Regions from separate parts of the Micromonospora rifamycinica genome, predicted to be linked through region 3. Evidence: riboswitches for the same ligand, from Rfam matches in the RefSeq annotation. Region 3 holds a riboswitch; each other region holds the start of a gene.

Region 1 (7,221 bases), 420 kb from region 3:
TCGAGACGGCCCTCGGCGGCACCGACCTGAGCGGGCTGGTCGCCCGACGCCGGGCGACGCACCGGCGCGAACTGCGCCGCCGGGTGGTGCCGGTGGCGATCCTCTCCGACGGGACCGACGTGGAGAGCACCCTGCCGGCCACCGAGGACGGCGAGGGCCTGCTCCGGGGCGTCGGGGCGGCGACGGGTAAGGTGACCGGCCCGGCCCGGGTGGTCACCGACCCGGCCACCGCGTACCTCGAACCCGGGGAGATCCTCGTGACCGCCACCACCGACCCGGGCTGGACGCCGCTGTTCCTGACCGCCGCGGCCCTGGTCACCGAGACCGGCGCGGTCATGGCGCACGGCCCCACGGTGGCCCGCGAGTACGGGATTCCGGCCGTGATCAGCGTGCCGGGAGCCACCTCGCGGATCGTCACCGGCCAGGTGATCACTGTGGACGGTGCGGCCGGCACCGTGACGACGCGACGGTAGGACCCCGATGCCCAAGAGAGTCGACCCCCGTCAGCGGCGCACCCTGATCGCGGACGCGCTCATGCGGGTCGCCGCCGACCGGGGCCTGGAGGCGGTGAGCCTACGGCACGTGGCAGCCGAGGCGGGGGTCTCCGCCGGCATGGTGCAGCACTACTTCACCACCAAGGACGAGATGATGGCGTTCGCCCTGTCCGTCGTCCGCGACCGGGGCCGGCGCCGGGTCGAGACGGCGGTCGCGGCGCTCGGCCCGGACCCGGCGCCCCGGCTGCTGCTGCGCACCCTGCTGGAGGCGTTGCTGCCGCTGGACGAGGCGGCCCGCGCGGACGGGCGGGTGGCGCTGGCGTTCCTCTCCTGGACCGCCCTGCACCCGGCGGCGGCCACCGGGCTGCGGCCGGACACCGTACAACTGGTGGATTTCATCGCCGGGCTACTGCCACGTCCACCGGCGGCGGACGCCGCGGCGGGGCTACTGCCGGCGGACGCCGCGGCGGGGCTACTGCCGGCGGACGCCGCGGCGGGGTTGCTGGCGCTGGTGGAGGGGCTGGGGATGTACCTGCTCGGCGGGCAGTACACCCCGGCGCAGGCGACGGCGGTCCTCGACCACCAGCTGGAGCTGCTCTTCGGCTGACCCCCGGCCGGCGCGGGCCGGGGGCGTCGCCGGTCGGTGCGGCCGTCAGGTCAGCAGCGCCGGCCGCAGCTCGCCGCCCACGTTGATCGTGCCGACGACCCGGTCGCCGGTGAGGTCGAAGACGTCGACCGACCGGTTGGTACGCATCAGCTCCCGGACCGACGGGGGCAGCGGCGGCGGGTCCTTCATCGCCGCCCGGACGTCCCGGGTGGTGGAGATCAGGCGACCGACCAGTGAAGCCCCGTCGTGGTCCACCCGTACCCGGCCGTACTCCCAGCCGCAGGTGGTGAGGTCGAGCACCTCGAACAGGTGGGCGAGCAGCGGATCCGGGTCGGTCGCCCGGACCAGCTGCGACGCCCGCGCGCCGATGACGGTGGCGGCGGCGGCGACGTGCACGTACGGGTGCAGGCCGCCCGGCAGCGCGAACAGCGGCCAGTGCAGCCGCCCGCCGACCTCCCGCCACAGTGGCCGGTAGTTGCGCCGGTCCACCGGGAACCGGTGACCGGTACGCCGGTACAGCTCCGCGGTCTGGGCCAGCAGGTCCGCGTGGGCCGCGGTGGCGAACTCACCGACGATCGTGGCCGCCACCGCCAGGCCGTCGCCGTCGTCGAGCAGGCCGACGATCGCCGCCACCTGGTCGGCGGGTCGGACGGCCAGGTGGGTGCCGAACCGCTGCCGCACCTCGGCCGACAGCGCCGCCTGCCGGACCGGATCCTCCTGGACCTGCCGGTTCCCGCCGCCCAGTACCCGCCCGAGCCATCTCATCTCGCCTCGTCTCCGCCGCCGTCACCGACCGCAGCCATGCTAGTGCGCCCCGGTGTCAGGGGTAGCGGACGCCGGTCAACTCCTCGACCACCGTCCAGAGCCGAGGGCCGACGGCGGGGTCGGCGGCCTCCCGGCTGCACCGGACCTCGGTGACCGGACCCCAGGTCTGGAAGAACCGGGCCGGGCCGAAGAACTGGCCACCCCGTACCGCCGGGTCGGTGGCGGCCCGCAGCTGGGGCAGCGCGCCCTGCTCGACGGGCTGGGTGGCCAGCAGGCTGAGCCGGGCCAGCACCCGGCCGCGCCGGCCCTGGTGGGACCAGGCCCGCGGGGTCAGGTTGGTGCGGGTGACACCGGGGTGGGCCAGCACGCTGAGCACCGGCGACCCGGTGGCCCGCAGCCGGCGGTCCAGCTCGACCCCGAAGACGGTGGTGGCGAGCTTGGACCGGCCGTACGCGGTGGAGCCCGAGTAGCCGCGCTCGATCATCAGGTCGGTGAAGTCCAGGTGTGCCCTGCGGTGGACGATCGAGCTGAGGCTGACCACCCGGGCCGCCCGCGCCGCGGCCAGGTTGCCCAGCAGCAGGCCGGTCAGCGCGAAGTGGCCCAGCAGGTTGGTGGCGAGGTGCAGCTCATGGCCGTCGGCGCTGGTGCGGCGCGGGCCGAGCAGTACCGCGCCGGCGTTGTTGACCAGCAGGTCGATCCTCGGGTGGTCGGCGGCCAGGGCCGCCGCGAACGCCCGCACCGAGGCCAGTGAGGCGAGGTCCAACTCGCGTACCTCGACGTCGCCGCCGATCTGCTGGGCGGCCCGCCGGCCGGCGGCGGTGTCACGGACGGCGAGCACCACCCGCGCGCCCCGGCGGGCCAGCGCGGTGGCGGTGACCAGGCCGAGGCCGGAGTTCGCGCCGGTCACGACGGCGGTGCGGCCGTGCTGGTCGGGGATGTGGTCGGCGGTCCAGGTCATCTGCTGCTCCCTGACGGTCGGATGGGGTCACCGACGCTACGGCCCGGCCGGGCGGGACCGGTCGTACCCGGTTGCCTAGGTCCCGCAGACCTACCCGCGCCGGTCCGGGCCGCGTCACACTGGCGACATGACCCATCCGTACGCCCGCGAGCTCGGTGACTTCCTGCGCGCCCGGCGCGGCCGGCTGCACCCCCGCGACGTCGGCCTGGAGCCGGGCGGACGACGCCGGGTCACCGGGCTGCGCCGCGAGGAGCTGGCGCTGCTGGCCGGGTTGAGCACCGACTACTACCAGCGGATGGAGCAGGGCCGCGAGGTTCGCCCCTCCGACGACGTGCTGGACGCGCTCGCCGCCGCGCTCGGCCTCGACGCCGGGGAACGCCGCCACCTGTTCACCCTGGCCCGGGCCGCCCGCCGGCCGGTGCCGGCCCGGGTGGACCACGGCCCGGAGCGGGTGCCGGAGAGTACCCGGCGGCTGCTGCGGGTGATGGACACCCCGGCGGTGGTGCTCGGCCGCCATCTGGACCTGCTCGCCTGGAACCCGTGGGCGGTGGCGCTGCTCGGCGACCCGGACGGCTACCCGCCGGACCGGCTCAACATGCTGCTGCTGATGTTCGACGAGGCGGCGACCCGGACGCGGCGGTGCGCGGCCTGGGAGCGGCAGGCGCTGGACTACATCGGCATGTTGCGGGCCGCGGTCGCCACCGACCCCACCCACCCCCGGGCCACCGCGATCGTCGGTGAGCTGAGCATCCGCAGCGCCGAGTTCCGCCGGCTGTGGTCCCGGCACGACGTCCGCGAGTCGGTCAGCGGCACCAAGACCTTCCAGGTCCCCGGGGTCGGCGACATACTCCTGGACTGGGACACCTATCCGCTGCCCGGCAGCCCCGGCCCGGTCATGCTGGTCTTCACCGCCGAGCCCGGCAGCGCCGACGCGGACGCGCTGCGGTTGCTGGCGTCACTGCGGGCCACCGCGCGGTCGGGTGAGAGTTATCCGACACGCCCCCGCGACATCTAGTGTTGCCTCTCCCCCAGCTACGCCATATATGGTGTGCCACGCAGCTGGTTCGGCCGGGCCCGGTGGTCCGGTCGAGGCAACAGGGAACCCGGTGTAAATCCGGGACTGCCCCGCAGCGGTGAGTGGGAACGACCGCCGTCATCGAGCACTGGACCGCGAGGTCTGGGAAGCGACGGCCAGTAGGCGACCGGTGGACCCCGGTCCGGCCCGCGAGTCCGAAGACCTGCCAGCGCGCCGTGCGCTGCCGCGCGCGGCGGCCTGAGGTCGCGCGGGACGACCGACGCCAGGTTCCGGGTCGGCCGTCGCGCCGCGCCCGTTGGCGTTCTCCCGCGTCCGATGGTCATCGGTGACGGCGAGGAGAGGTCATGACGGTCGTACAGGAGAGTCCCCCGCCCGGTGCCGGCGAGGTGGAGCCGCGCCGGCCGGTGATGCGGGTACGCCGGCCCGACGGCGGCACCGAGCCGGTGGACGTCGACCGGATCGTCACGGCCGTCGCCCGGTGGGCCGCCGACCTGGACGAGGTGGATCCGCTGCGGGTGGCCACCGCGACGGTCAACGGTCTCTACGACGGGGCGACCACGGCCGAGGTGGACAGGCTGTCGATCCAGACGGCGGCGGAGCTGATCGGCACGGAGCCGCAGTACTCCCGGCTCGCGGCGCGGCTGCTGGTCGGGTTCGTGGAGAAGGAGGTGCGCGGGCAGTCGGTGACGAGTTTCAGCGAGTCCGTCCGGTACGCCCACGGCCTCGGCCTGATCGCCGACGACACGGCCGCGTTCGTGGCCCGGCACGCACGGCAACTCGACGACGCCGTCGACCCGGACGGTGACCTGCGGTTCGAGTACTTCGGGCTGCGCACGGTGGCCGACCGGTACCTGCTGCGGCACCCCGAGTCGCGGCTGGTGGTGGAGACGCCGCAGCACTGGCTGCTGCGGGTGGCCTGCGGGCTGTCCGGGACGCCGGACGAGGCGGTCGGGTTCTACCGGCTGATGTCGTCGCTGGCCTACCTGCCGAGTTCCCCGACGTTGTTCAACTCGGGCACCCGGCACACCCAGATGTCGTCGTGTTTCCTGGTCGACTCGCCCCGCGACGAGCTGGACTCGATCTACGAGCGGTACCACCAGGTGGCGAAGCTGTCGAAGTTCTCCGGCGGCATCGGCATCTCCTTCACGCGGGTACGTGGCCGGGGCGCGTTGATCCGGGGCACCAACGGCCGGTCGAACGGGATCGTGCCGTTCCTGAAGACCCTCGACGCCGGGGTCGCGGCGGTCAACCAGGGCGGCCGGCGCAAGGGCGCCGCCTGCGTCTACCTGGAACCGTGGCACCCGGACGTCGAGGAGTTCCTGGAGCTGCGGGACAACACCGGCGAGGAGGCCCGGCGCACCCACAACCTCAACCTGGCCAACTGGATCCCCGACGAGTTCATGCGCCGGGTCGAGGCCGACGCCGAGTGGTCGCTGATCGACCCGTCGGACGCCCCGGAGCTGCCCGACCTGTACGGCGAGGCGTTCGACGCGGCGTACCGGGTCGCCGAGAAGAAGGCGGTCCGCACGGTGAAGGCCCGGGACCTGTACGGGCGGATGATGCGGACCCTGGCGCAGACCGGCAACGGGTGGATGACGTTCAAGGACCCGGCGAACCGGCTGTCCAACCAGACCGGCGTCCCGGGCAACACGATCCACCTGTCCAACCTGTGCACCGAGATCCTGGAGGTCAACAGCGACACCGAGACGGCGGTCTGCAACCTGGGCTCGGTCAACCTCGGCGCGCACCTGACCGGCGGCGGCGTCGACTGGGAGAAGCTACGCGCCACGGTGCGGACGGCGGTGGTGTTCCTGGACCGGGTGATCGACGTCAACTACTACCCGGCCGAGCAGGCGGCGGCGTCGAATCCGCGCTGGCGGCCGGTCGGGCTGGGGTTGATGGGCCTGCAGGACGCGTTGTTCGCGCTGCGGCTGCCGTTCGACTCGGCCGGGGCCCGGGAGCTGTCCACCCGGGTGCAGGAGGAGATCTTCCTGACCGCGCTGGAGACGTCGACCGACCTCGCCGAACGGTTCGGCGCGCACCCGGCGTACCCGCAGACCCGGGCGGCCCGGGGTGACCTGCACCCGGACCTGTGGGGTGTGGAGCCCGCCCAGGCCGGGCGGTGGGCCGCGCTGCGTACCCGGATCGCGGCGCACGGCCTGCGCAACTCGCTGCTGGTCGCGATCGCCCCGACCGCCACCATCGCGTCGATCGCCGGCTGCTACGAGTGCATCGAGCCGCAGGTGTCCAACCTGTTCAAGCGCGAGACGATGTCCGGGGAGTTCCTGCAGATCAACACGTACCTGGTCCGCGAGCTGAAGGCCCGCGGGCTGTGGACGCCGGAGATCCGCGACCGGATCAAGCGGGCCGACGGGTCGGTGCAGGGCATCGTCGAGCTGCCCGCCGAGGTGCGGGAGCTGTTCCGCACCGCGTGGGAGCTGCCGCAGCGGGCGCTGATCGACCTGGCCGCCGCGCGGGCGCCGTACATCGACCAGTCGCAGTCGCTGAACCTGTTCCTCAGCGCGCCGACCATCGGCAAGCTGTCCTCGATGTACCTGCACGCCTGGAAGTCAGGGCTGAAGACCACCTACTACCTGCGGTCGCGTCCGGCGACCCGGATCCAGCAGGCCACCGTCACCGTCGGCCCGGCCGTGACGGCCGACGCCGAGGCGCTGGCCTGTTCCCTGGAGAACCCCGAGAGCTGCGAGGCGTGCCAGTGACCACCGTCGACGAACCCCGCACCGCCGGGCGGCAGCTGCTGCTCGACCCCGGCATGGACCTCACCCTGCGACCGATGCGCTACCCGCACTTCTTCGACCGGTTCAAGGACGCCATCCGCAACACCTGGACCGTCGAGGAGGTCGACCTGCACGCCGACCTCGCCGACCTGGAGCGGCTCTCGCCGGCCGAGCGGCACCTGGTGTCCCGGCTGGTGGCGTTCTTCGCCACCGGCGACACGATCGTCGCCAACAACCTGGTGCTCAACCTCTACCAGCACGTCAACTCCCCGGAGGGCCGGCTGTACCTGTCCCGGCAGCTGTTCGAGGAGGCCGTGCACGTGCAGTTCTACCTGAACCTGCTCGACACCTACGTCCCCGACGAGCAGGAACGCTTCGCCGCGTTCGCGGCCATCGAGAACATCCCGTCGATCCGGCGCAAGGCCGAATTCTGCTTCCGCTGGATCGACTCGGTCTTCGCGCTGCGGGAGCTGCGTACCCGGGCCGATCGGCGGGCGTTCCTGCTGAACCTGATCTGCTTCGCCGCCTGCATCGAGGGGCTGTTCTTCTACGGCGCCTTCGCCTACGTCTACTTCCTGCGGTCCCGGGGCCTGCTCAACGGGTTGGCGTCGGGCACCAACTGG
Region 2 (7,221 bases), 550 kb from region 3:
AACCCCGGCGATCGTGCCCAGCGGCAGCCCACCGTCGCCGCTGTCGGAGGAGGCGACCTCGGTCACCGCCGGATCGCCGGCCGTACCGCCCGATGAGCCGGTGACACCTCCGGGTGTCGCCGCCGACGCCGATGTCGAGGGCGCCGCCGCCGACACGCCGGGTGTCGCCGTGCCCACCGGGGCGGTGCCCGGCGTGTCGGCGGGAGGCACGGCGGTGGTCCGACCGGCTCCACCGACCGGTGGGACGACCGGGTTGCCCCCTGCGGCGGGCGGTGGCGCGGACGGCCCGCCTCCGGCCACCGGTGGGGTCGGCGACGCCGGTAACGGAGGTGTGGGGGCCGGCCGTTTCGGGGTGATCCCCGGCCGGGGGGGCGTCGCTGGCGTTGCGGTTGAGTGAGAAGGACCAGCCCTCGAAGCTGCCGGCCGGCGGCTTGCGGTTGAGGACGCCCTTGTCGCTGTACGCCCAGCCACCCCCGTTCGCGGCATGCCAGTACGACCAGTAGGCGCTGGCCGGCGGGGTGTCCACGCACTTCTCCGAGGCCGCCGACGGCTTGCCGTCGATCCGGCAGATGAACCCCTCACCCCAGCGCAGCGTGCCGGTGATCTCGAAGCCGGCGTTCTTGAGTGCCGCAAGACCGGTGGCCTGGCTGCCGGAGGCACAGCGCACCACCGCGCCGCCGCCCAGCTCGTGGAAGTCGACCACGACGGTGACGCCGGAGGCATCCGGGCAGTAGCCGGCCGACCCGGCAGCCGCAGCCGGGCTGCCCGGCCAGGACACGGTGATCGCCGCGGTGAACACGGCGATCGTCGCGGCATGAGCGGCCCGGCTGCTCATGCCGCCCGCCGCCGACGTCCGAGCACCAACAGCACCACACCGCCGCCGATCAGCAGCAATGCGACCAGCACGTACCCGATGATCGCCGCGCCGGTGGTGGGGAGACCGGGCAGCGGGGGAGCGGCCGGGGTGGTGGTCGGCGCGGCGGTGTCGGTCGATGACACGGTGGGGGAGGGCGTCGCCGGGCTACCGGTGGCGCTCGGGCTCGGACCGGCCGGGGTCGTCGTCGGTGTCGGTGTGGCAGAGGTGGTCGGAGTGGCAGAGGCGGTCGGCGTCGGAGTCGCGGTGCCGGTCGGCGTCGGCGACGTCGGCGGCAGGTCGAGACCGATGCGGCCCAGCGGCACCTGGGCGAGTCCGAGGAGGGCCTGCGCGGTGGCCCTGCGCCACTGGTCCCGGTCGGTGTCCGTGATCCCGGCCGTGACGGCGCTGGTGAACGACTCGGCGTGGTAGGCGATCGCCCCCGCGTCACCGGCGGCAGCACCACCGTTCGCCGCCGTGAGCTGCACCCCGGCCACCGCGTGTGCGGCCTGTGCGGCCTGGCTGTCCCGGCCGGCAGCGGCGAGCGCCTGCCCGGCCAGCCCGGTGCTGTTGGAGTTCGCGCCGGTGGTCGGGCCGGAACCGCCGAACGAACCGTCGGCGTGCTGCTGCCCCACCAGCCAGTCCGCGCCCCTGCGGGCGGCGTCGCTCGCCCCGGTGGCACCGGCGTCGGCGGCGGCCAGCAACGCCTGCACGGCCATCGCCGTCGAGTCGACGTCGAGGGTCGCGCCCGGCTGCTCGTCGCAGGACGGCGAAGGGCCGTCCGCGGTGTCCGGGTAGAGCCGGAAGCCTCCGGCCGCGCACTGCTGCCGGACGAGGAAGTCGACGGTGTCCTGCGGCAGGTCACCGCTGCGGGCCAGACCCAGCACGGCGAAGGACTGGTCGAAGGTGTTGCTGGCGTCCGGTCCACTGTCGGCCGTGGTGCGACTGGTGATCCGTCCCCGCTGGTGACCGGCGTCCGCCCCGGCCAGCAGGGACAGCGTCACCGCCCGCAGGTCGTACCCGCCGAAGTCGGTGGGGTCGGCACCGGCGGCGGACGCGACGTAGAGCAGCTTCGCGGTCGCCCCGCCGTCGGTGAAACCCTCGATGCCCCAGTCGTCGTAGCTGTTGTAGGACCGGACGTGCGCCGCGACCTGCCCGGTCGCCGCCTGTCGCGTCGGTGCCGACCCGCCGGTGGCGGACATCGCGATGATCCCGTCGATGGTCAGGCCCCAGTCCTGGCCAGCGTACGGTCCGGGCAGCGTGCCGTCGGCGAATTCACCGGCCAGCCACGAGGTGGCGTCACGCGCGGCGGCGGCATCGGCCGGGGCGGGTGCGGCCACCCCGGCCAGGGGCACGGCTGCCGTGACGACGGTCGTCGCCACGATCGCGCCGAGACCGGTGGCGAGACGCCGGGACAGAAGCATGGGAGTGCCTTTCGCAGAGCGGTCGGTGAGAACTCCGGAACACACCCTCCCCGGACCCGTCATCCCGCTCCGCGCGCTGCGGCGAGCGGGGTGAACGGACCGTCGACGGCAGCCCGGACCTCACCCTGTAGACCTCGACAGTGGAAGCCGCTCGTCCCGGGCGGGGCATTCCGGCTCGCGAGAGGACCCCTCGCTCACGGTTGCGGGTCAGCGCCGGCCTCTACCGGCTTCCCCCCACACGGGACGTATGCAGTTGAGCACCCGGCGCACCGGATGTCGACACGGTACCGCCCTGGCGTCACAGGACGCCAGGGCGGCAGCCGGCAGCCGACGCACCGGCCACACCAGGGCTGCGGTCCGGGTCAGGGTGCGGCGATGCTCGGCGCGGCGCCCGCCCCGAACGCCCAGCCCTCGACACTGCCCGGAGCCGGGTTGTAGCCGCTGGCGCCCGAGGAGCTGTAGGACCACGACCCGCCCGCCGGGGCATGCCAGTACGACCAGTAGGCGGTGGCCGGCGGCGTGTTGACACACGGGTCCGTCGCGGCCGTGGGCTTGCCGTTGATCCGGCAGACGAACGCCAGACCCCAGCGCGAGGTGCCGGTCACCGTGAAACCGGCCCCCTGCAGGGCGGCCACCCCGGTGGCCGGGTCGCCCAGGGCACAGGCGACCTGCACACCCCCGCCGAGCGCGGCGAAGTCGACAACGACGGTGACCCCTGAGGTGCCGGTGCAGGCTGCGGCGTGCGCCGCCTGGGGCGCGGGCTCCACGGCGGTCAGGGCGACGGCGGCGACGGCGGCGGCCACCAGGCTGGCGAGCCGTACACGGACGATGGATCGGAGACGGAACACAGGTCCTCCCGGGTTCGGGTCGGCGCGACAGGTCAGGGACAGGTGAGCACCGGTGCGCCGGAACCGGCGGTCGCGGCGGAGAGCGTGGCGTAGCCGTCCCCGGTCAGGCCCAGGACGGCCTGACCGGTGGCGCGGGTGGCGGTGGCCGGGTCGAAGGTGCCGTCGTCGAAGTCGACCGCGCCCCGGTCGGCCGGCGCTGCGCCGCAACCCACCTGCAGGCCGACCAGGAACGCCCGTGCCCGCGCCCAGGCCAACGGCCGGTGGCCGGTGCGCAGCGCCTGCGCAGCGAGCCCGGTGCTGTTGGCGTTCGGGACGCCCGACGAGTCGGCGAAGCTACCGTTGGCGCCCTGCACCGACACCAGCCAGCGCAGCCCGGCGGCAGCGGCGGCCGGGCGGCCCGCCGCCTGGAGCGCCTGCACCGCCAGTGCGGTGGCGTCCACATCGGAGGTGCACACCGGCTGGGCGGGCAGCAGCGGGTATCCGCCGTCCGGGCAGCGGGTCCCGGCCAGCCAGGTGGCGGCGGTTCCGGGCGCACCCTGCGCGGTGCGGTCCAGGGCGAGGATCGCGAAGGACTGGCTGAACGCGTTGCTGTAGTTCCCGTACGCCGACCGGTCGGTGAACCGGCCGCTGGACGATTCCAGCCCCCGCAGCCGGGCGATCAGGTCCACCCCACCGACGTCGGTCGGGTCGCCCCCGCGTACCTGCACCGCGAGGGCGAGTTTCGCGGTCGCGCCCACGTACGCCTCGGTGCCGCCGTCACCGACGTAACCGTCGCGGACGTCCGGTCGGGTGACCCAGGCCAGCGCCCGTGTCCCGAAGTCGTCGGCGACACCGGCGGCGGCGAAGGCGAACACCGCGTCGAGGGTCAACCCCTGGTCGGGGTAGGCGACGCCGTCGAAGACCACCTCGAATCGTTCACCGTCGACGAGTTGCCGCGCGAGCCAGCCGGCGGCGGCCCCGGCCCGGTCGACGCCGGGATGTGCGGGTACGGCGGTCGCGGGCGTGGCGAGGGTGAGAGCGACGAGTACGCCGCAGAACAGGGCGAGCAGGCGGTGCCGGCTCAGGCGGACGACCATCGGAAGCGCCTTTCCGGCCCGGCGGTCGTCAGAACCCGGACGACCACCACCGGCAGGCAGGATCGACCGGCCTCCGACCCGTGGGCCACGACGGGTGGGGAACGGACATCACGCGTGCGGCGGGTATTCGGGCTCGCCGTCAGGGTGTCTGCCACCTCGACGACCTACCGTTGCGGGCCAGCGCCGGACTTCGACCGGACTTCCCCCGCGCACGCGTTGCTGCAGTTGTCGCGACAGTCTGATCTCCCGCGACACCGGATGTCAATGCGCAACCAGGCGAACACGGCTGGTGAGAGTTGGCACAATGGTCGTCCATCCCGGACGAAGACGACCGTACTCGCACCACCCGACGCGAACATGGTCACCGACGGCGCATTCACTCACTGCCGCCCCCGGTAGGTGACGCTGCGGCAGGAAGCGCCGCCGTGTCGGAACCCGACGCGATATCGTGACACCGCAGTCGGTCCGCCACGCCCACCAGGTGGCGGCGCAAGCGGGAACCCGGTGCGAGACCGGGACTGCCCCGCAGCAGTGAGTGGGAACGACCGCCGCCATCAGCACTGGACCCACAGGGCCTGGGAAGCCACGGCCGGTAGGCCTGAGCACGACGCCCACGACTCCGAAGACCTGCCCACTGCCCACGTGCATCCGCACGCGGAGAGCTCGGCGACCTTCGCGGGCGGGTCGGCCATCGGCGACAGCACGACATCCGGTGCTGCGCGCGACCGCACCGCTCCCTGTCGAGTTCACCCGACTCGGCAAAGGAGACGGACACCAGCCGCACCCAGGGCACTCACCCGAGCCGCCCGGGCCTGCCCGTAGGCGGAATGCGCAGGAGGTACGGGCGGACTCCGTGAGGGAGCCCGCCCGTACCTGCCCGATCAGCTCCGGCGGACCTCGATGGCGGCTGCGACCAGGTGTCGGAGGGACGCCTCGACTTCGGCGTAGGTACGGGTCTTCAGACCGCAGTCCGGGTTGACCCACAACCGCCGGGCGGGCACGGCCGCGACGGCCCGGTGGAGCGCGTCGACCACCTCATCGTGGGGCGGGATGCGGGGCGAGTGGATGTCCCACACCCCGGGGCCGACGCCCCGGCGGTAGCCGATCGCGGCGAGGTCGTCGAGGATCTCCATCTTCGAGCGGGACGCCTCGATGCTCGTGACATCGGCGTCGAGAGCGTCGATCGCGGTGATCACCTCGCCGAACTCGCTGTAGCACAGGTGGGTGTGGATCTGGGTGTCGTCGGCGACGCCACTGGTGGCGAGACGGAACGCGTTCACCGCCCAGTCCAGGTACGCCGTCTGGTCGGCCCGGCGCAGCGGCAGGGTCTCCCGCAGGGCGGGTTCGTCGACCTGGATGATCCGGATCCCGGCGGCCTCCAGGTCGCGGCACTCGTCGCGCAGCGCGAGCGCGACCTGGTCGGCGGTGTCGGCCAGGGGCTGGTCGGTACGGACGAACGACCAGGCCAGGATGGTGACCGGGCCGGTGAGCATGCCCTTGACCGGGCGGTCGGTCAGCGACTGCGCGTAGGTGGACCACTCGACGGTCATCGGGGCACGGCGGGCCACGTCCCCGTGGATGATCGGCGGGCGGACGCACCGGGAGCCGTAGGACTGCACCCAGCCGTGCGTGGTGGCGGCGAAACCGTCGAGCTGCTCCCCGAAGTACTGGACCATGTCGTTGCGCTCCGGCTCACCGTGCACCAGCACGTCCAGGCCCAGCCGCTCCTGCAACCGGATGACCTGCTCCACCTCGGCGCGCATCCGCTGCGTGTAGCCGGCGTCGTCGAGAGTGCCGGCGCGGTGTGCGGCACGGGCCCGGCGCAGCTCGGTGGTCTGCGGGAACGAGCCGATCGTGGTGGTCGGCAGGTCCGGCAGCCCCAACCGTTCCTGTTGGCGGGCGGCCCGCTCGGCGTAGTCGCCGCGGTGCCGGTCGGTGGGGCGCAGCGCCGCCAACCGGCCGCGTACGTCATCGTGCCGCCACGCCGGCGGGACGGACGGCGGCGGGGCCGGCAGGCTGGTGGTGCCGTCGCGCAGCGCCCGGCCGAGCAGGACCACCTCGTCGACCTTCTGCCGGGCGAACGCGAGTCGAGCGGACAGTTCCGGGTCGAGGGAGGTCTCGGCGGACAGGTCGACCGGGACGTGCAGCAGCGAACAGGACGTGGACACCGCCACGTGGTCGGCCAGTCCGCCGACCGTGGCACCGGCGGCGACAGCGGCGCGTAGATCCGTGCGCCAGATGTTGCGCCCGTCGACCAGACCGGCGACGACGGTCCTGCCGCGCAGGGGACCGGCTGCGGCGAGCCGGTGCAGGTTGCCCGGGCCGGCGACCAGGTCCAGGCCGACCGCCTCGACCGGGGTGTCCAGCAGCGCCGGCAGCGCGTCGCCGAGGTCACCGAAGTAGGTGGCGACGAAGATCCGGGGGCGGTGGGGCAGCTCACCGAGGCGTCGGTAGGCGTGCCGCAGACCGTCGATCTCGGCCGGGGTGCGGTCGGCGACGTAGGCGGGTTCGTCCAGTTGGATCCAGGCCACGCCCGCGTCGGCCAGGGCGGTGAGGATCCGGGCGTACGTGTCGACCAGGTCGTCGAGCCGGGCGAACGGGTCGTCGCCCTTGGCCAGCAGCAGGAAGGTGGCTGGCCCGACCAGCACCGGACGGGTGGTGATGCCGAGGTCACGTGCCTGCGCATACTCGCCCAGCGCCTTTGCCGGATTCGCCGCGAACACGGTGTCGGGGTCGATCTCCGGCACCAGGTAGTGGTAGTTGGTGTCGAACCACTTGGTGAGTTCCAACGCGGGCGCGGCATCGACACCACGGGCCATGGCGAAGTAGGTGTCGAGGTGACCGAGGCCGAGCCGGGCGAACCGGCGGGGGACCGCACCGACCGCGACGGCGGTGTCGAGCATGTGGTCGTAGTAGGAGAACGTGTTGGACGGGATCGCGTCGAGCCGGGCGTCACGCAGCGTCCGCCACACCTCGGCCCGCAGCCCGGCCGCGACGTCCTCCAGGCCCGCGGCGTCCAG
Region 3 (7,221 bases):
TGATCGTTCTCGGTCAGGCGCGGGGTCAGCGGGTGCGCCGCGCGGTCGAGGTGGTGCTCGGGGTGGCTGCCGGTGTGCTCGTCGCCGACCTGGTGGTCCAGGCCCTCGGGCCGCGTACCACCTGGACGGTCTTCACGGTCATCCTGCTCACCATCGCCCTCGCGGTCGCGATCGGGGCGAGCACCGTCTCGGTGGTGCAGGCCGCCGTCTCCGCCCTCTACCTGGTGGTGGTCTCCCCGGTCACCGAGTCGCTGGTGCCGTTCCGGTTCGTCGACGCGTTGATCGGTGGCGGGGTGGCGGTGGTGGCCAGCCAGCTCATCGACGTCCGCCGGCCGCTCGCCCCGCTGGTCGCCGCGTTCTGGCGGACCTTCGACGACCTCGCCGCGGTGCTGGAGCAGGTGGCCGCCGCCCTCGACCGGCACGACGCGCCCGCCGCGGTGGCCGCCCTGGAGCAGGCCCGGCAGCTCGACGTGGAGCCGCTGCGCGATGCCGTCCTCGCCGCCGGTGAGGCGGTCCGGCTGCACGTCCGCCGTCGCCGGCACATCGGCCGGCTCCGCAGCGTGGACGCCTCCATTGGCCAGCTCGACTACGCGGTCCGCAACGTCCGGGTGCTGGCCAGGGCGGGGGTGACGTTCAGCCGGCTGCCCACCCCCGTCCCGCCCGAGCTGGGCGCCGCGCTGCGCGACCTGTCCCGGGCGGTCGAGGCGGCCGGTCGGGCGCTCGCGGCCGACCTGGAGGGCGCGGAGGAGGCCGGCGACCGGCACGCGGAGGACGCCGACCGGGCCGCCCTGGCGGCGGTGCGGACCGCCGGGCGGCTCTTCACCCCCGGCCAGAGCCTGCCGCTGGCGATGATCATCGGTCAGATCCGGGCCACCGCCATCGACCTGCTGCGCGGGGTACGCGCCGACGACGACGCCGCCGTGTTGGCCCGGGTGGACGAGGCGCTCGGGCTGCCCGCGGTCTGACGCGCCTGTGGTAAGGAGCGCATACCGCTTGTGGGCGTGACCGATCCGGTGTGGGATCAACGGCGGGAACGTCGTACCTGGAAGGACCCCACCCTCGTGAGCGTAACCAGCCCGCCCCCCAGCACCGTACCCGCAGCGGTGCTGGCCGCCCGCAACGGCGTCACCGTGGTCTTCGCCCTCAACGGGCTCGCCGTGGCCACCTGGTTCGCCCGGGTTCCCGCGGTCCGTGAGGCGCTCGGCCTCAGCGCCGGCCGGCTCGGGCTGCTGCTGCTGGCCATGTCCGGCGGCGCGGTGCTGGCGCTGACCAGCGCCGGCCTGGTGACCCAGCGGTTCGGCCCGGCCCGCACCGCGGTCGGCTCGACGGTGCTGGTCGCGGCCGGGCTGGCCGGAGTGGGCCTCGCCGCCGGCCCGTTCGAGTCACTGCCCGGCGTCGCGGTCGGCCTGTTCGCCCTCGGCTACGGCTCCGGCACCTGCGACGTGGCGATGAACGTCGAGGGCGCGGCGGTCGAGAAACGACTGGGTCGCACCATCCTGCCCCGGTTCCACGCCGCCTGGAGCCTCGGCTCGGTGGCCGGCGCGGGCCTCGGTGCCGGCGCGGCCCGGCTCGGGGTGCCGATCAGCGTCCACCTCGCGGTGCTGGCGGCGCTGGTGCTCGGCGGCACCCTGCTCGGCGCCAGCCGGTTCCTGCCCGCCGGGCACGCCGAGGACGGGTCGACCCGTCGCGGCGGCCTGCTCGCGGCCTGGCGGGAACCGCGCACCCTGCTCATCGGCGCGCTGGTGCTGGTGATGGCGTTCACCGAGGGCAGCGCGAACGACTGGCTGGCGGTCGCCTTCGTCGACGGCTACGGGGTCAGCGAGGCCGCCGGCGCCGCCGTCTTCGGGGTCTTCGTCGCCGGTATGACCATCGGCCGGACCGCCGGCACCGTGGCCATCGACCGCTGGGGTCGGGTGCCGGTGCTGATCGGCACGATCCTGCTCGCCGCCGCCGGCTCGCTGCTGGCGGTGCTGGCCGGTTCCGGCCCGCTCGCCGTCGTCGGGGTGGTCCTCTGGGGGCTCGGCGCGTCCCTCGGCTTCCCGGTCGGGATGAGCGCCGCCGCCGACGAGGAGGACCGGGCGCCGGCCCGGGTCAGCGTCGTCGCGGTGATCGGCTACACGTCGTTCCTGGCCAGCCCGCCGCTGCTGGGTCTGCTCGGTGACCGGGTCGGCATCCTGCACGCGCTGCTGGTGGTGCCGGTGCTGCTGATCCCGACGCTGGCCCTGGTGCCGGCGACCCGCCCGCCCGCCGGCCCGAAGCCCACCGCGCCGACAGTAAAAAGCTAGCAGTCACCGACCGTCACCGGTATCGGCTGCGCGCCCGATCACCCGGGCGGCCGGTGCTGGCTAGGGTCGCCGGATGCCGACCGAGATCACCGCCGCAGCGGCGGACCGCTGGACCCTGGGTGACCGCACCGTGCACCGACTGGGGTTCGGCACCATGCGGATCACCGTGCACCCCGACCGGGACCGGGCGGTGCGCCTGCTGCGCCAGGCCGTCGACCTGGGGATCGACCACCTCGACACCGCCGCCTTCTACGTCTCGCCGGGTGGCACGCTGGGGGTCGGCACCGGCCCCGCCCGGTACGCCACCGAGCTGATCCGCGCCGCGCTCGCCCCGTACCCGGAACACCTGGTCGTCGCCACCAAGGTCGGCATCCGGTACGACCCGGCCCTCGGCGTGCACGAGGAGGCCGGCCCGGCGCAGCTGCGCGCCCAGGTGGAGGAGAACCTGCGTCGCCTGGGCCGCGACCACCTCGACCTGGTCAACCTACGGATCGTCAGGCGCCCGCCACCGGACTCGATGGCGGAACGCTTCGGCGCGCTGGCCGAGATGCGCGACGCCGGACTGATCCGGCACCTGGGCCTGTCCAACGCCCGCCTCGACCACCTCGACGAGGCGCAGGGCATCGCCCCGGTGGTCTGCGTGCAGAACAACTACGCGCTGGACAACCGCGGTGACCAGGACGCCCTGATCCGCGAGTGCGCCGCCCGGGGGATCGCCTACGTGCCGTACTTCGCGTTGGCCGGGGCCAACCGGGAGGGCGGGGCGCGCACCGACCACGCCCCGGCGGTCCTCACCGTCGCCCGCGCCCACCACGCCACCCCGCAGCAGGTACGGCTCGCCTGGATCCTGCACCAGGGTCCGCACGTGCTGGCCATCCCCGGCACCGGGGATCCGGCCCACCTGGTCGAGAACGTCGCCGCCGGCGCGCTGCGGCTCACCCCCGACGACCTGACCGCCCTCGACCGGTCGTGACGGGTTCGCAGCAGAATGTCACCGAGTTCGCAGTGTCCTACCAGGTAAGGATGCTGCACTGGAGGGACGCCGAGGAGAGGAGCGGGCAGATGGGCTGGATCCACCGGCGGCCCTGGGTCGCCGAGAGCATCCCGACCAGGCTCGACCGGGAGGCCACCCGGGAGGACCTGACCGCGTTGACGGACTTCGTGACCACCCACCGTGGGGTGGAGTTCTATCTGGAACCCGAGACCACCGCCACCGACACCACAGTGGTGGCGATCGCGCACGACGGGGAGTGGATCCGCCGCCGTACCGGCTCCCCACGGGCGGCGGCGAAGCTGGCCCACCGGCACGCGGTGCCCCTCTACGAGGCGGCGAAGATCGGCTATCCGGAGCGGATGCGCGCCTGGAACCGGCTCCACCCCGAGCGCCGCGCCCGCTGACCGCCGCCCCCGCTGACCGCCGCCCCCGCTGGGCGCTGCCCTACTGAGCGCTGCCCCCGCCGATCGCCGCCCCCGCCGACCGCCGCGACCACCGACCGCCGTAGCCACCTGCCGCCAGCGGCACGGCTGCGGCGGTCGGTGCTGTTCGGCCTCGTCACGGGGGCGCCGGGAGCGCCGCCCGGCCGGCTGCCGCCGTTGACCCGGGGTAAGGAGTGTGGCAGCATTCGCGGCCTGACGGCAGTGAAGGAAGTCGGTGCGATTCCGACGCGGTCCCGCCACTGTCACCGGGGAGCGATCCCCCCTCGTGGGTCACGACCGTGCGTGTGCGGTTGGAAGGCCGGGGGTGAGCGTCGATCCGGGAGCCAGGATACTTCGGCCGTCGGAGAGAACCCCAGGGCGTGGACACCCGAGGAGGACCCGATGACGCGCAGCGTCGCCACCGGCCCGATGACGGCCGGTGATCCCCGCAGCATCGCCGAGCGTGTGCCGCCGCGTGCCGGCACCGTTCCCACCGTCGGCCGTCGCCGGGTCGGTTGGCCCGCTGGACACCGCTGACGCCCGGTCCGGTCGTCCCGCCGTCCGGCGGGGTGGTCCTGACCCCCGTCGCCGCTGACCGGCGTCCCTCCCGCCCCGACCGGCCCGGCCGCGTGGTCGAGCCGCTCGTCACTCTCCGGAGCCGCACGTGCACATCCTGCTGCTGTCCACCGCCGACACCGACCTGCTCGCCGCCCGCGCCAGCGCCGCCGACTACCGGCTCGCCAACCCCACCCGGGTCGAGCTGGACGCCGTGCCGACCCTGCTCGACGGGGTGGACCTGGCCGTGGTACGACTGCTCGGTGGGCGGCAGACGTGGCCGGACGGCCTCGCCGCGGTGCTCGGCTCCGGCGTGCCCACGATCGTGCTCGGCGGCGAGGCGGTGCCCGACGCGGAGCTGATGGCGGCCTCGACGGTGCCCTCCGGAGTGGCCACCGAAGCCCTGTCCTACCTGGTCGAAGGGGGTGCGGAGAACCTCGCCCAGCTGGCCCGGTTCCTCTCCGACACGGTCCTGCTCACCGGCGAGGGCTTCGCCCCGCCCACCCCCACCCCGCCCTACGGCATCCTCGACCGCCGCCCCACCCCCCGCCCGGCCACCGGGCACGGGGGACCATCGGACGGCGGCGGGCGGCCCACGGTGGGGATCGTCTTCTACCGGGCGCACGCGCTGGCCGGCAACACCGGCTTCGTCGAGACCCTCGCCGACGCGGTCGACGCGGCCGGCGGCGACCCGCTGCCGATCTTCTGCGGCTCGCTGCGCGGGCTCACCCCCGGCGACGGACCGCTGGACCTCTTCGCCCGGTGCGACGCCCTCGTCGTCACCGTCCTCGCCGCCGGGGGGACGGTCGCCGCCGACGCCTCCGGCGGCGGCGACGAGGACGCCTGGGACGTCGGCGCGCTGGCCGCCCTCGACGTGCCGGTGATCCAGGCGCTCTGCCTGACCAGCACCCGCGAGCAGTGGGCCGGCAGCGACGCCGGGCTCTCCCCGCTGGACGCGGCGATGCAGGTGGCCATCCCCGAGTTCGACGGCCGGATCGTCACCGTGCCGTTCTCGTTCAAACGGATCGACGCCGACGGGCTGTCGGTCTACGCCGCCGACGCCGAGCGGGCCGCCCGGGTCGCCGGGATAGCCGTCCGGCAGGCCCGACTGCGCCACCTGCGGCCCGCCGACCGGCGGCTGGCGATCGTGCTCAGCTCCTACCCGACGAAACACTCCCGGGTCGGCAACGCCGTCGGGCTGGACACCCCGGCCTCGGCGGTGCGGCTGCTCGCCGCCCTCGCCGCCGCCGGCTACCACCTCGGCGACGCGCCACCGCCCACCGACGGCGATGCGCTGATCCACGCGCTGATCGCCGCCGGTGGCCACGACGTCGAGTGGCTCACCCCGGAGCAGTTGTCCGCCGCCGAGGCCCGGGTGCCCGGGGAGACCTACCGGCGCTGGTTCGACCAGGTGCCGGCCGACCTGCGGGACCGGATCCGGGAACACTGGGGCGAGCCACCCGGCGGGCTCTACACCGACGGCGGGGACATCGTCCTGGCCGGGCTGCGCTTCGGCAACGTCACCCTGCTGATCCAGCCGCCACGCGGCTTCGGCGAGAACCCGATCGCCATCTACCACGACCCCGACCTGCCACCCAGCCACCACTACCTGGCCGCGTACCGGTGGCTGGCCGCACCCGTCGCCGACGGCGGCTTCGGCGCGGACGCGGTGGTGCACCTCGGCAAGCACGGCACCCTGGAGTGGCTGCCCGGCAAGGGCCTCGGGCTGGCCGCCGACTGCGCCCCCGACGCCGTGCTGGGCGACCTGCCACTGGTCTACCCGTTCATCGTCAACGATCCCGGCGAGGGCACCCAGGCCAAGCGGCGGGCGCACGCCGTCGTGGTCGACCACCTGGTGCCGCCGATGGCCCGCGCCGAGACCTACGGCGACCTGGCGAAACTCGAACAGCTCCTGGACGAGTACGCCACCGTGCAGGCGCTCGACCCGGCGAAGGTGCCGGTGGTCCGGGGCCAGATCTGGGAGCTGGTGCGCGCCGCCGAACTGCACCACGACCTGCACACCGAGGCGATGCCCGCCGCCGACGACTTCGACGACTTCGTGCTGCACCTCGACGGCTACCTGTGCGAGGTCAAGGACGTGCAGATCCGCGACGGACTGCACATCCTGGCCGAGGTGCCCACCGGGGAGGCCCGGGTCAACCTCGTCCTCGCCGTGCTGCGCGCCCCCCAGGTGTGGGGCGGCACCCGCACCCTGCCCGGCCTGCGGCAGGCCCTCGCCGCCGGCTATGGCCTGGACGAGCAGGCGCTGCTCGCCGAGCCCGGGGCGCGGGTGGCGGTGCCGGCGGCGCTGACCGACGTCGTGGACGGGCCGGCGGTCACCGCCGCCGACGCCGTGGACCTGATCGAGGCGCTGGCCCGGCGGCTCGTCCTCGGCATGGAGACCCTCGGGTGGGACGCCGACCGGGCCGACGCGGTGGTCGCCGAGGTGACCGGTGACGGCTGCCCCGACGTCGTCGAGGTGCTCCGCTTCGCCGCCCGGGAGGTGGTGCCCCGGCTGGACCGCACCACCGACGAGATCACCCACACCCTCGGTGCGCTCGCCGGCCGGTTCGTGCCGCCGGGGCCGTCCGGGTCGCCCACCCGGGGCCTGGTCAACGTGCTCCCCACCGGCCGCAACTTCTACTCGGTCGACCCGAAGGCGATCCCCAGCCGCAACGCCTGGGACGTCGGGGTGGCGCTGGCCGAGTCGCTGCTCGCCCGCTACCGCGCCGACACCGGGGAGTACCCCCGGTCGGTCGGGTTGACCGTCTGGGGCACCAGCGCCATGCGGACCCAGGGCGACGACATCGCCGAGGTGCTGGCCCTGCTCGGCTGCCGGCCGGTGTGGGACGACCGGTCGCGGCGGGTCACCGGCGTCGAGGTGGTGCCGACGGCGGAGCTGGGCCGGCCCCGGGTCGACGTGACGGTCCGCATCTCCGGCTTCTTCCGGGACGCCTTCCCGCAC

The links. A riboswitch is a leader RNA that binds a small molecule or an ion and turns the genes downstream of it on or off. The one in region 3 is predicted to bind cobalamin.
Region 1: it holds a riboswitch for cobalamin, as region 3 does, so the genes downstream of both, GA0070623_RS06845 (ribonucleoside-diphosphate reductase subunit alpha) here and cobN (cobaltochelatase subunit CobN) in region 3, are expected to answer to the same signal.
Region 2: it holds a riboswitch for cobalamin, as region 3 does, so the genes downstream of both, GA0070623_RS02860 (peptidase) here and cobN (cobaltochelatase subunit CobN) in region 3, are expected to answer to the same signal.

Annotation. Positions count from the first base shown of each region.
Region 1 covers NZ_LT607752.1:1,653,167-1,660,387, forward strand. The annotation lists gene GA0070623_RS06820 (PEP/pyruvate-binding domain-containing protein) at 1-473, shown strand, start outside; gene GA0070623_RS06825 (TetR/AcrR family transcriptional regulator) at 481-1,101, shown strand; gene GA0070623_RS06830 (hypothetical protein) at 1,147-1,866, opposite strand; gene GA0070623_RS06835 (oxidoreductase) at 1,922-2,824, opposite strand; gene GA0070623_RS31355 (helix-turn-helix transcriptional regulator) at 2,952-3,839, shown strand; cobalamin riboswitch at 3,868-4,084, shown strand; gene GA0070623_RS06845 (ribonucleoside-diphosphate reductase subunit alpha) at 4,205-6,580, shown strand; gene GA0070623_RS06850 (ribonucleotide-diphosphate reductase subunit beta) at 6,634-7,221, shown strand, end outside.
Region 2 covers NZ_LT607752.1:676,252-683,472, forward strand. The annotation lists partial or broken gene GA0070623_RS02845 (hypothetical protein) at 1-835, opposite strand, end outside; gene GA0070623_RS02850 (cell wall anchor protein) at 832-2,277, opposite strand; gene GA0070623_RS02855 (hypothetical protein) at 2,640-3,125, opposite strand; gene GA0070623_RS02860 (peptidase) at 3,158-4,201, opposite strand; cobalamin riboswitch at 4,303-4,475, opposite strand; cobalamin riboswitch at 4,646-4,850, shown strand; gene metE (5-methyltetrahydropteroyltriglutamate--homocysteine S-methyltransferase) at 5,083-7,221, opposite strand, start outside.
Region 3 covers NZ_LT607752.1:1,231,219-1,238,439, reverse strand. The annotation lists gene GA0070623_RS05265 (FUSC family protein) at 1-965, shown strand, start outside; gene GA0070623_RS05260 (MFS transporter) at 1,062-2,285, shown strand; gene GA0070623_RS05255 (aldo/keto reductase) at 2,359-3,258, shown strand; gene GA0070623_RS05250 (hypothetical protein) at 3,348-3,683, shown strand; cobalamin riboswitch at 3,902-4,078, shown strand; gene cobN (cobaltochelatase subunit CobN) at 4,366-7,221, shown strand, end outside.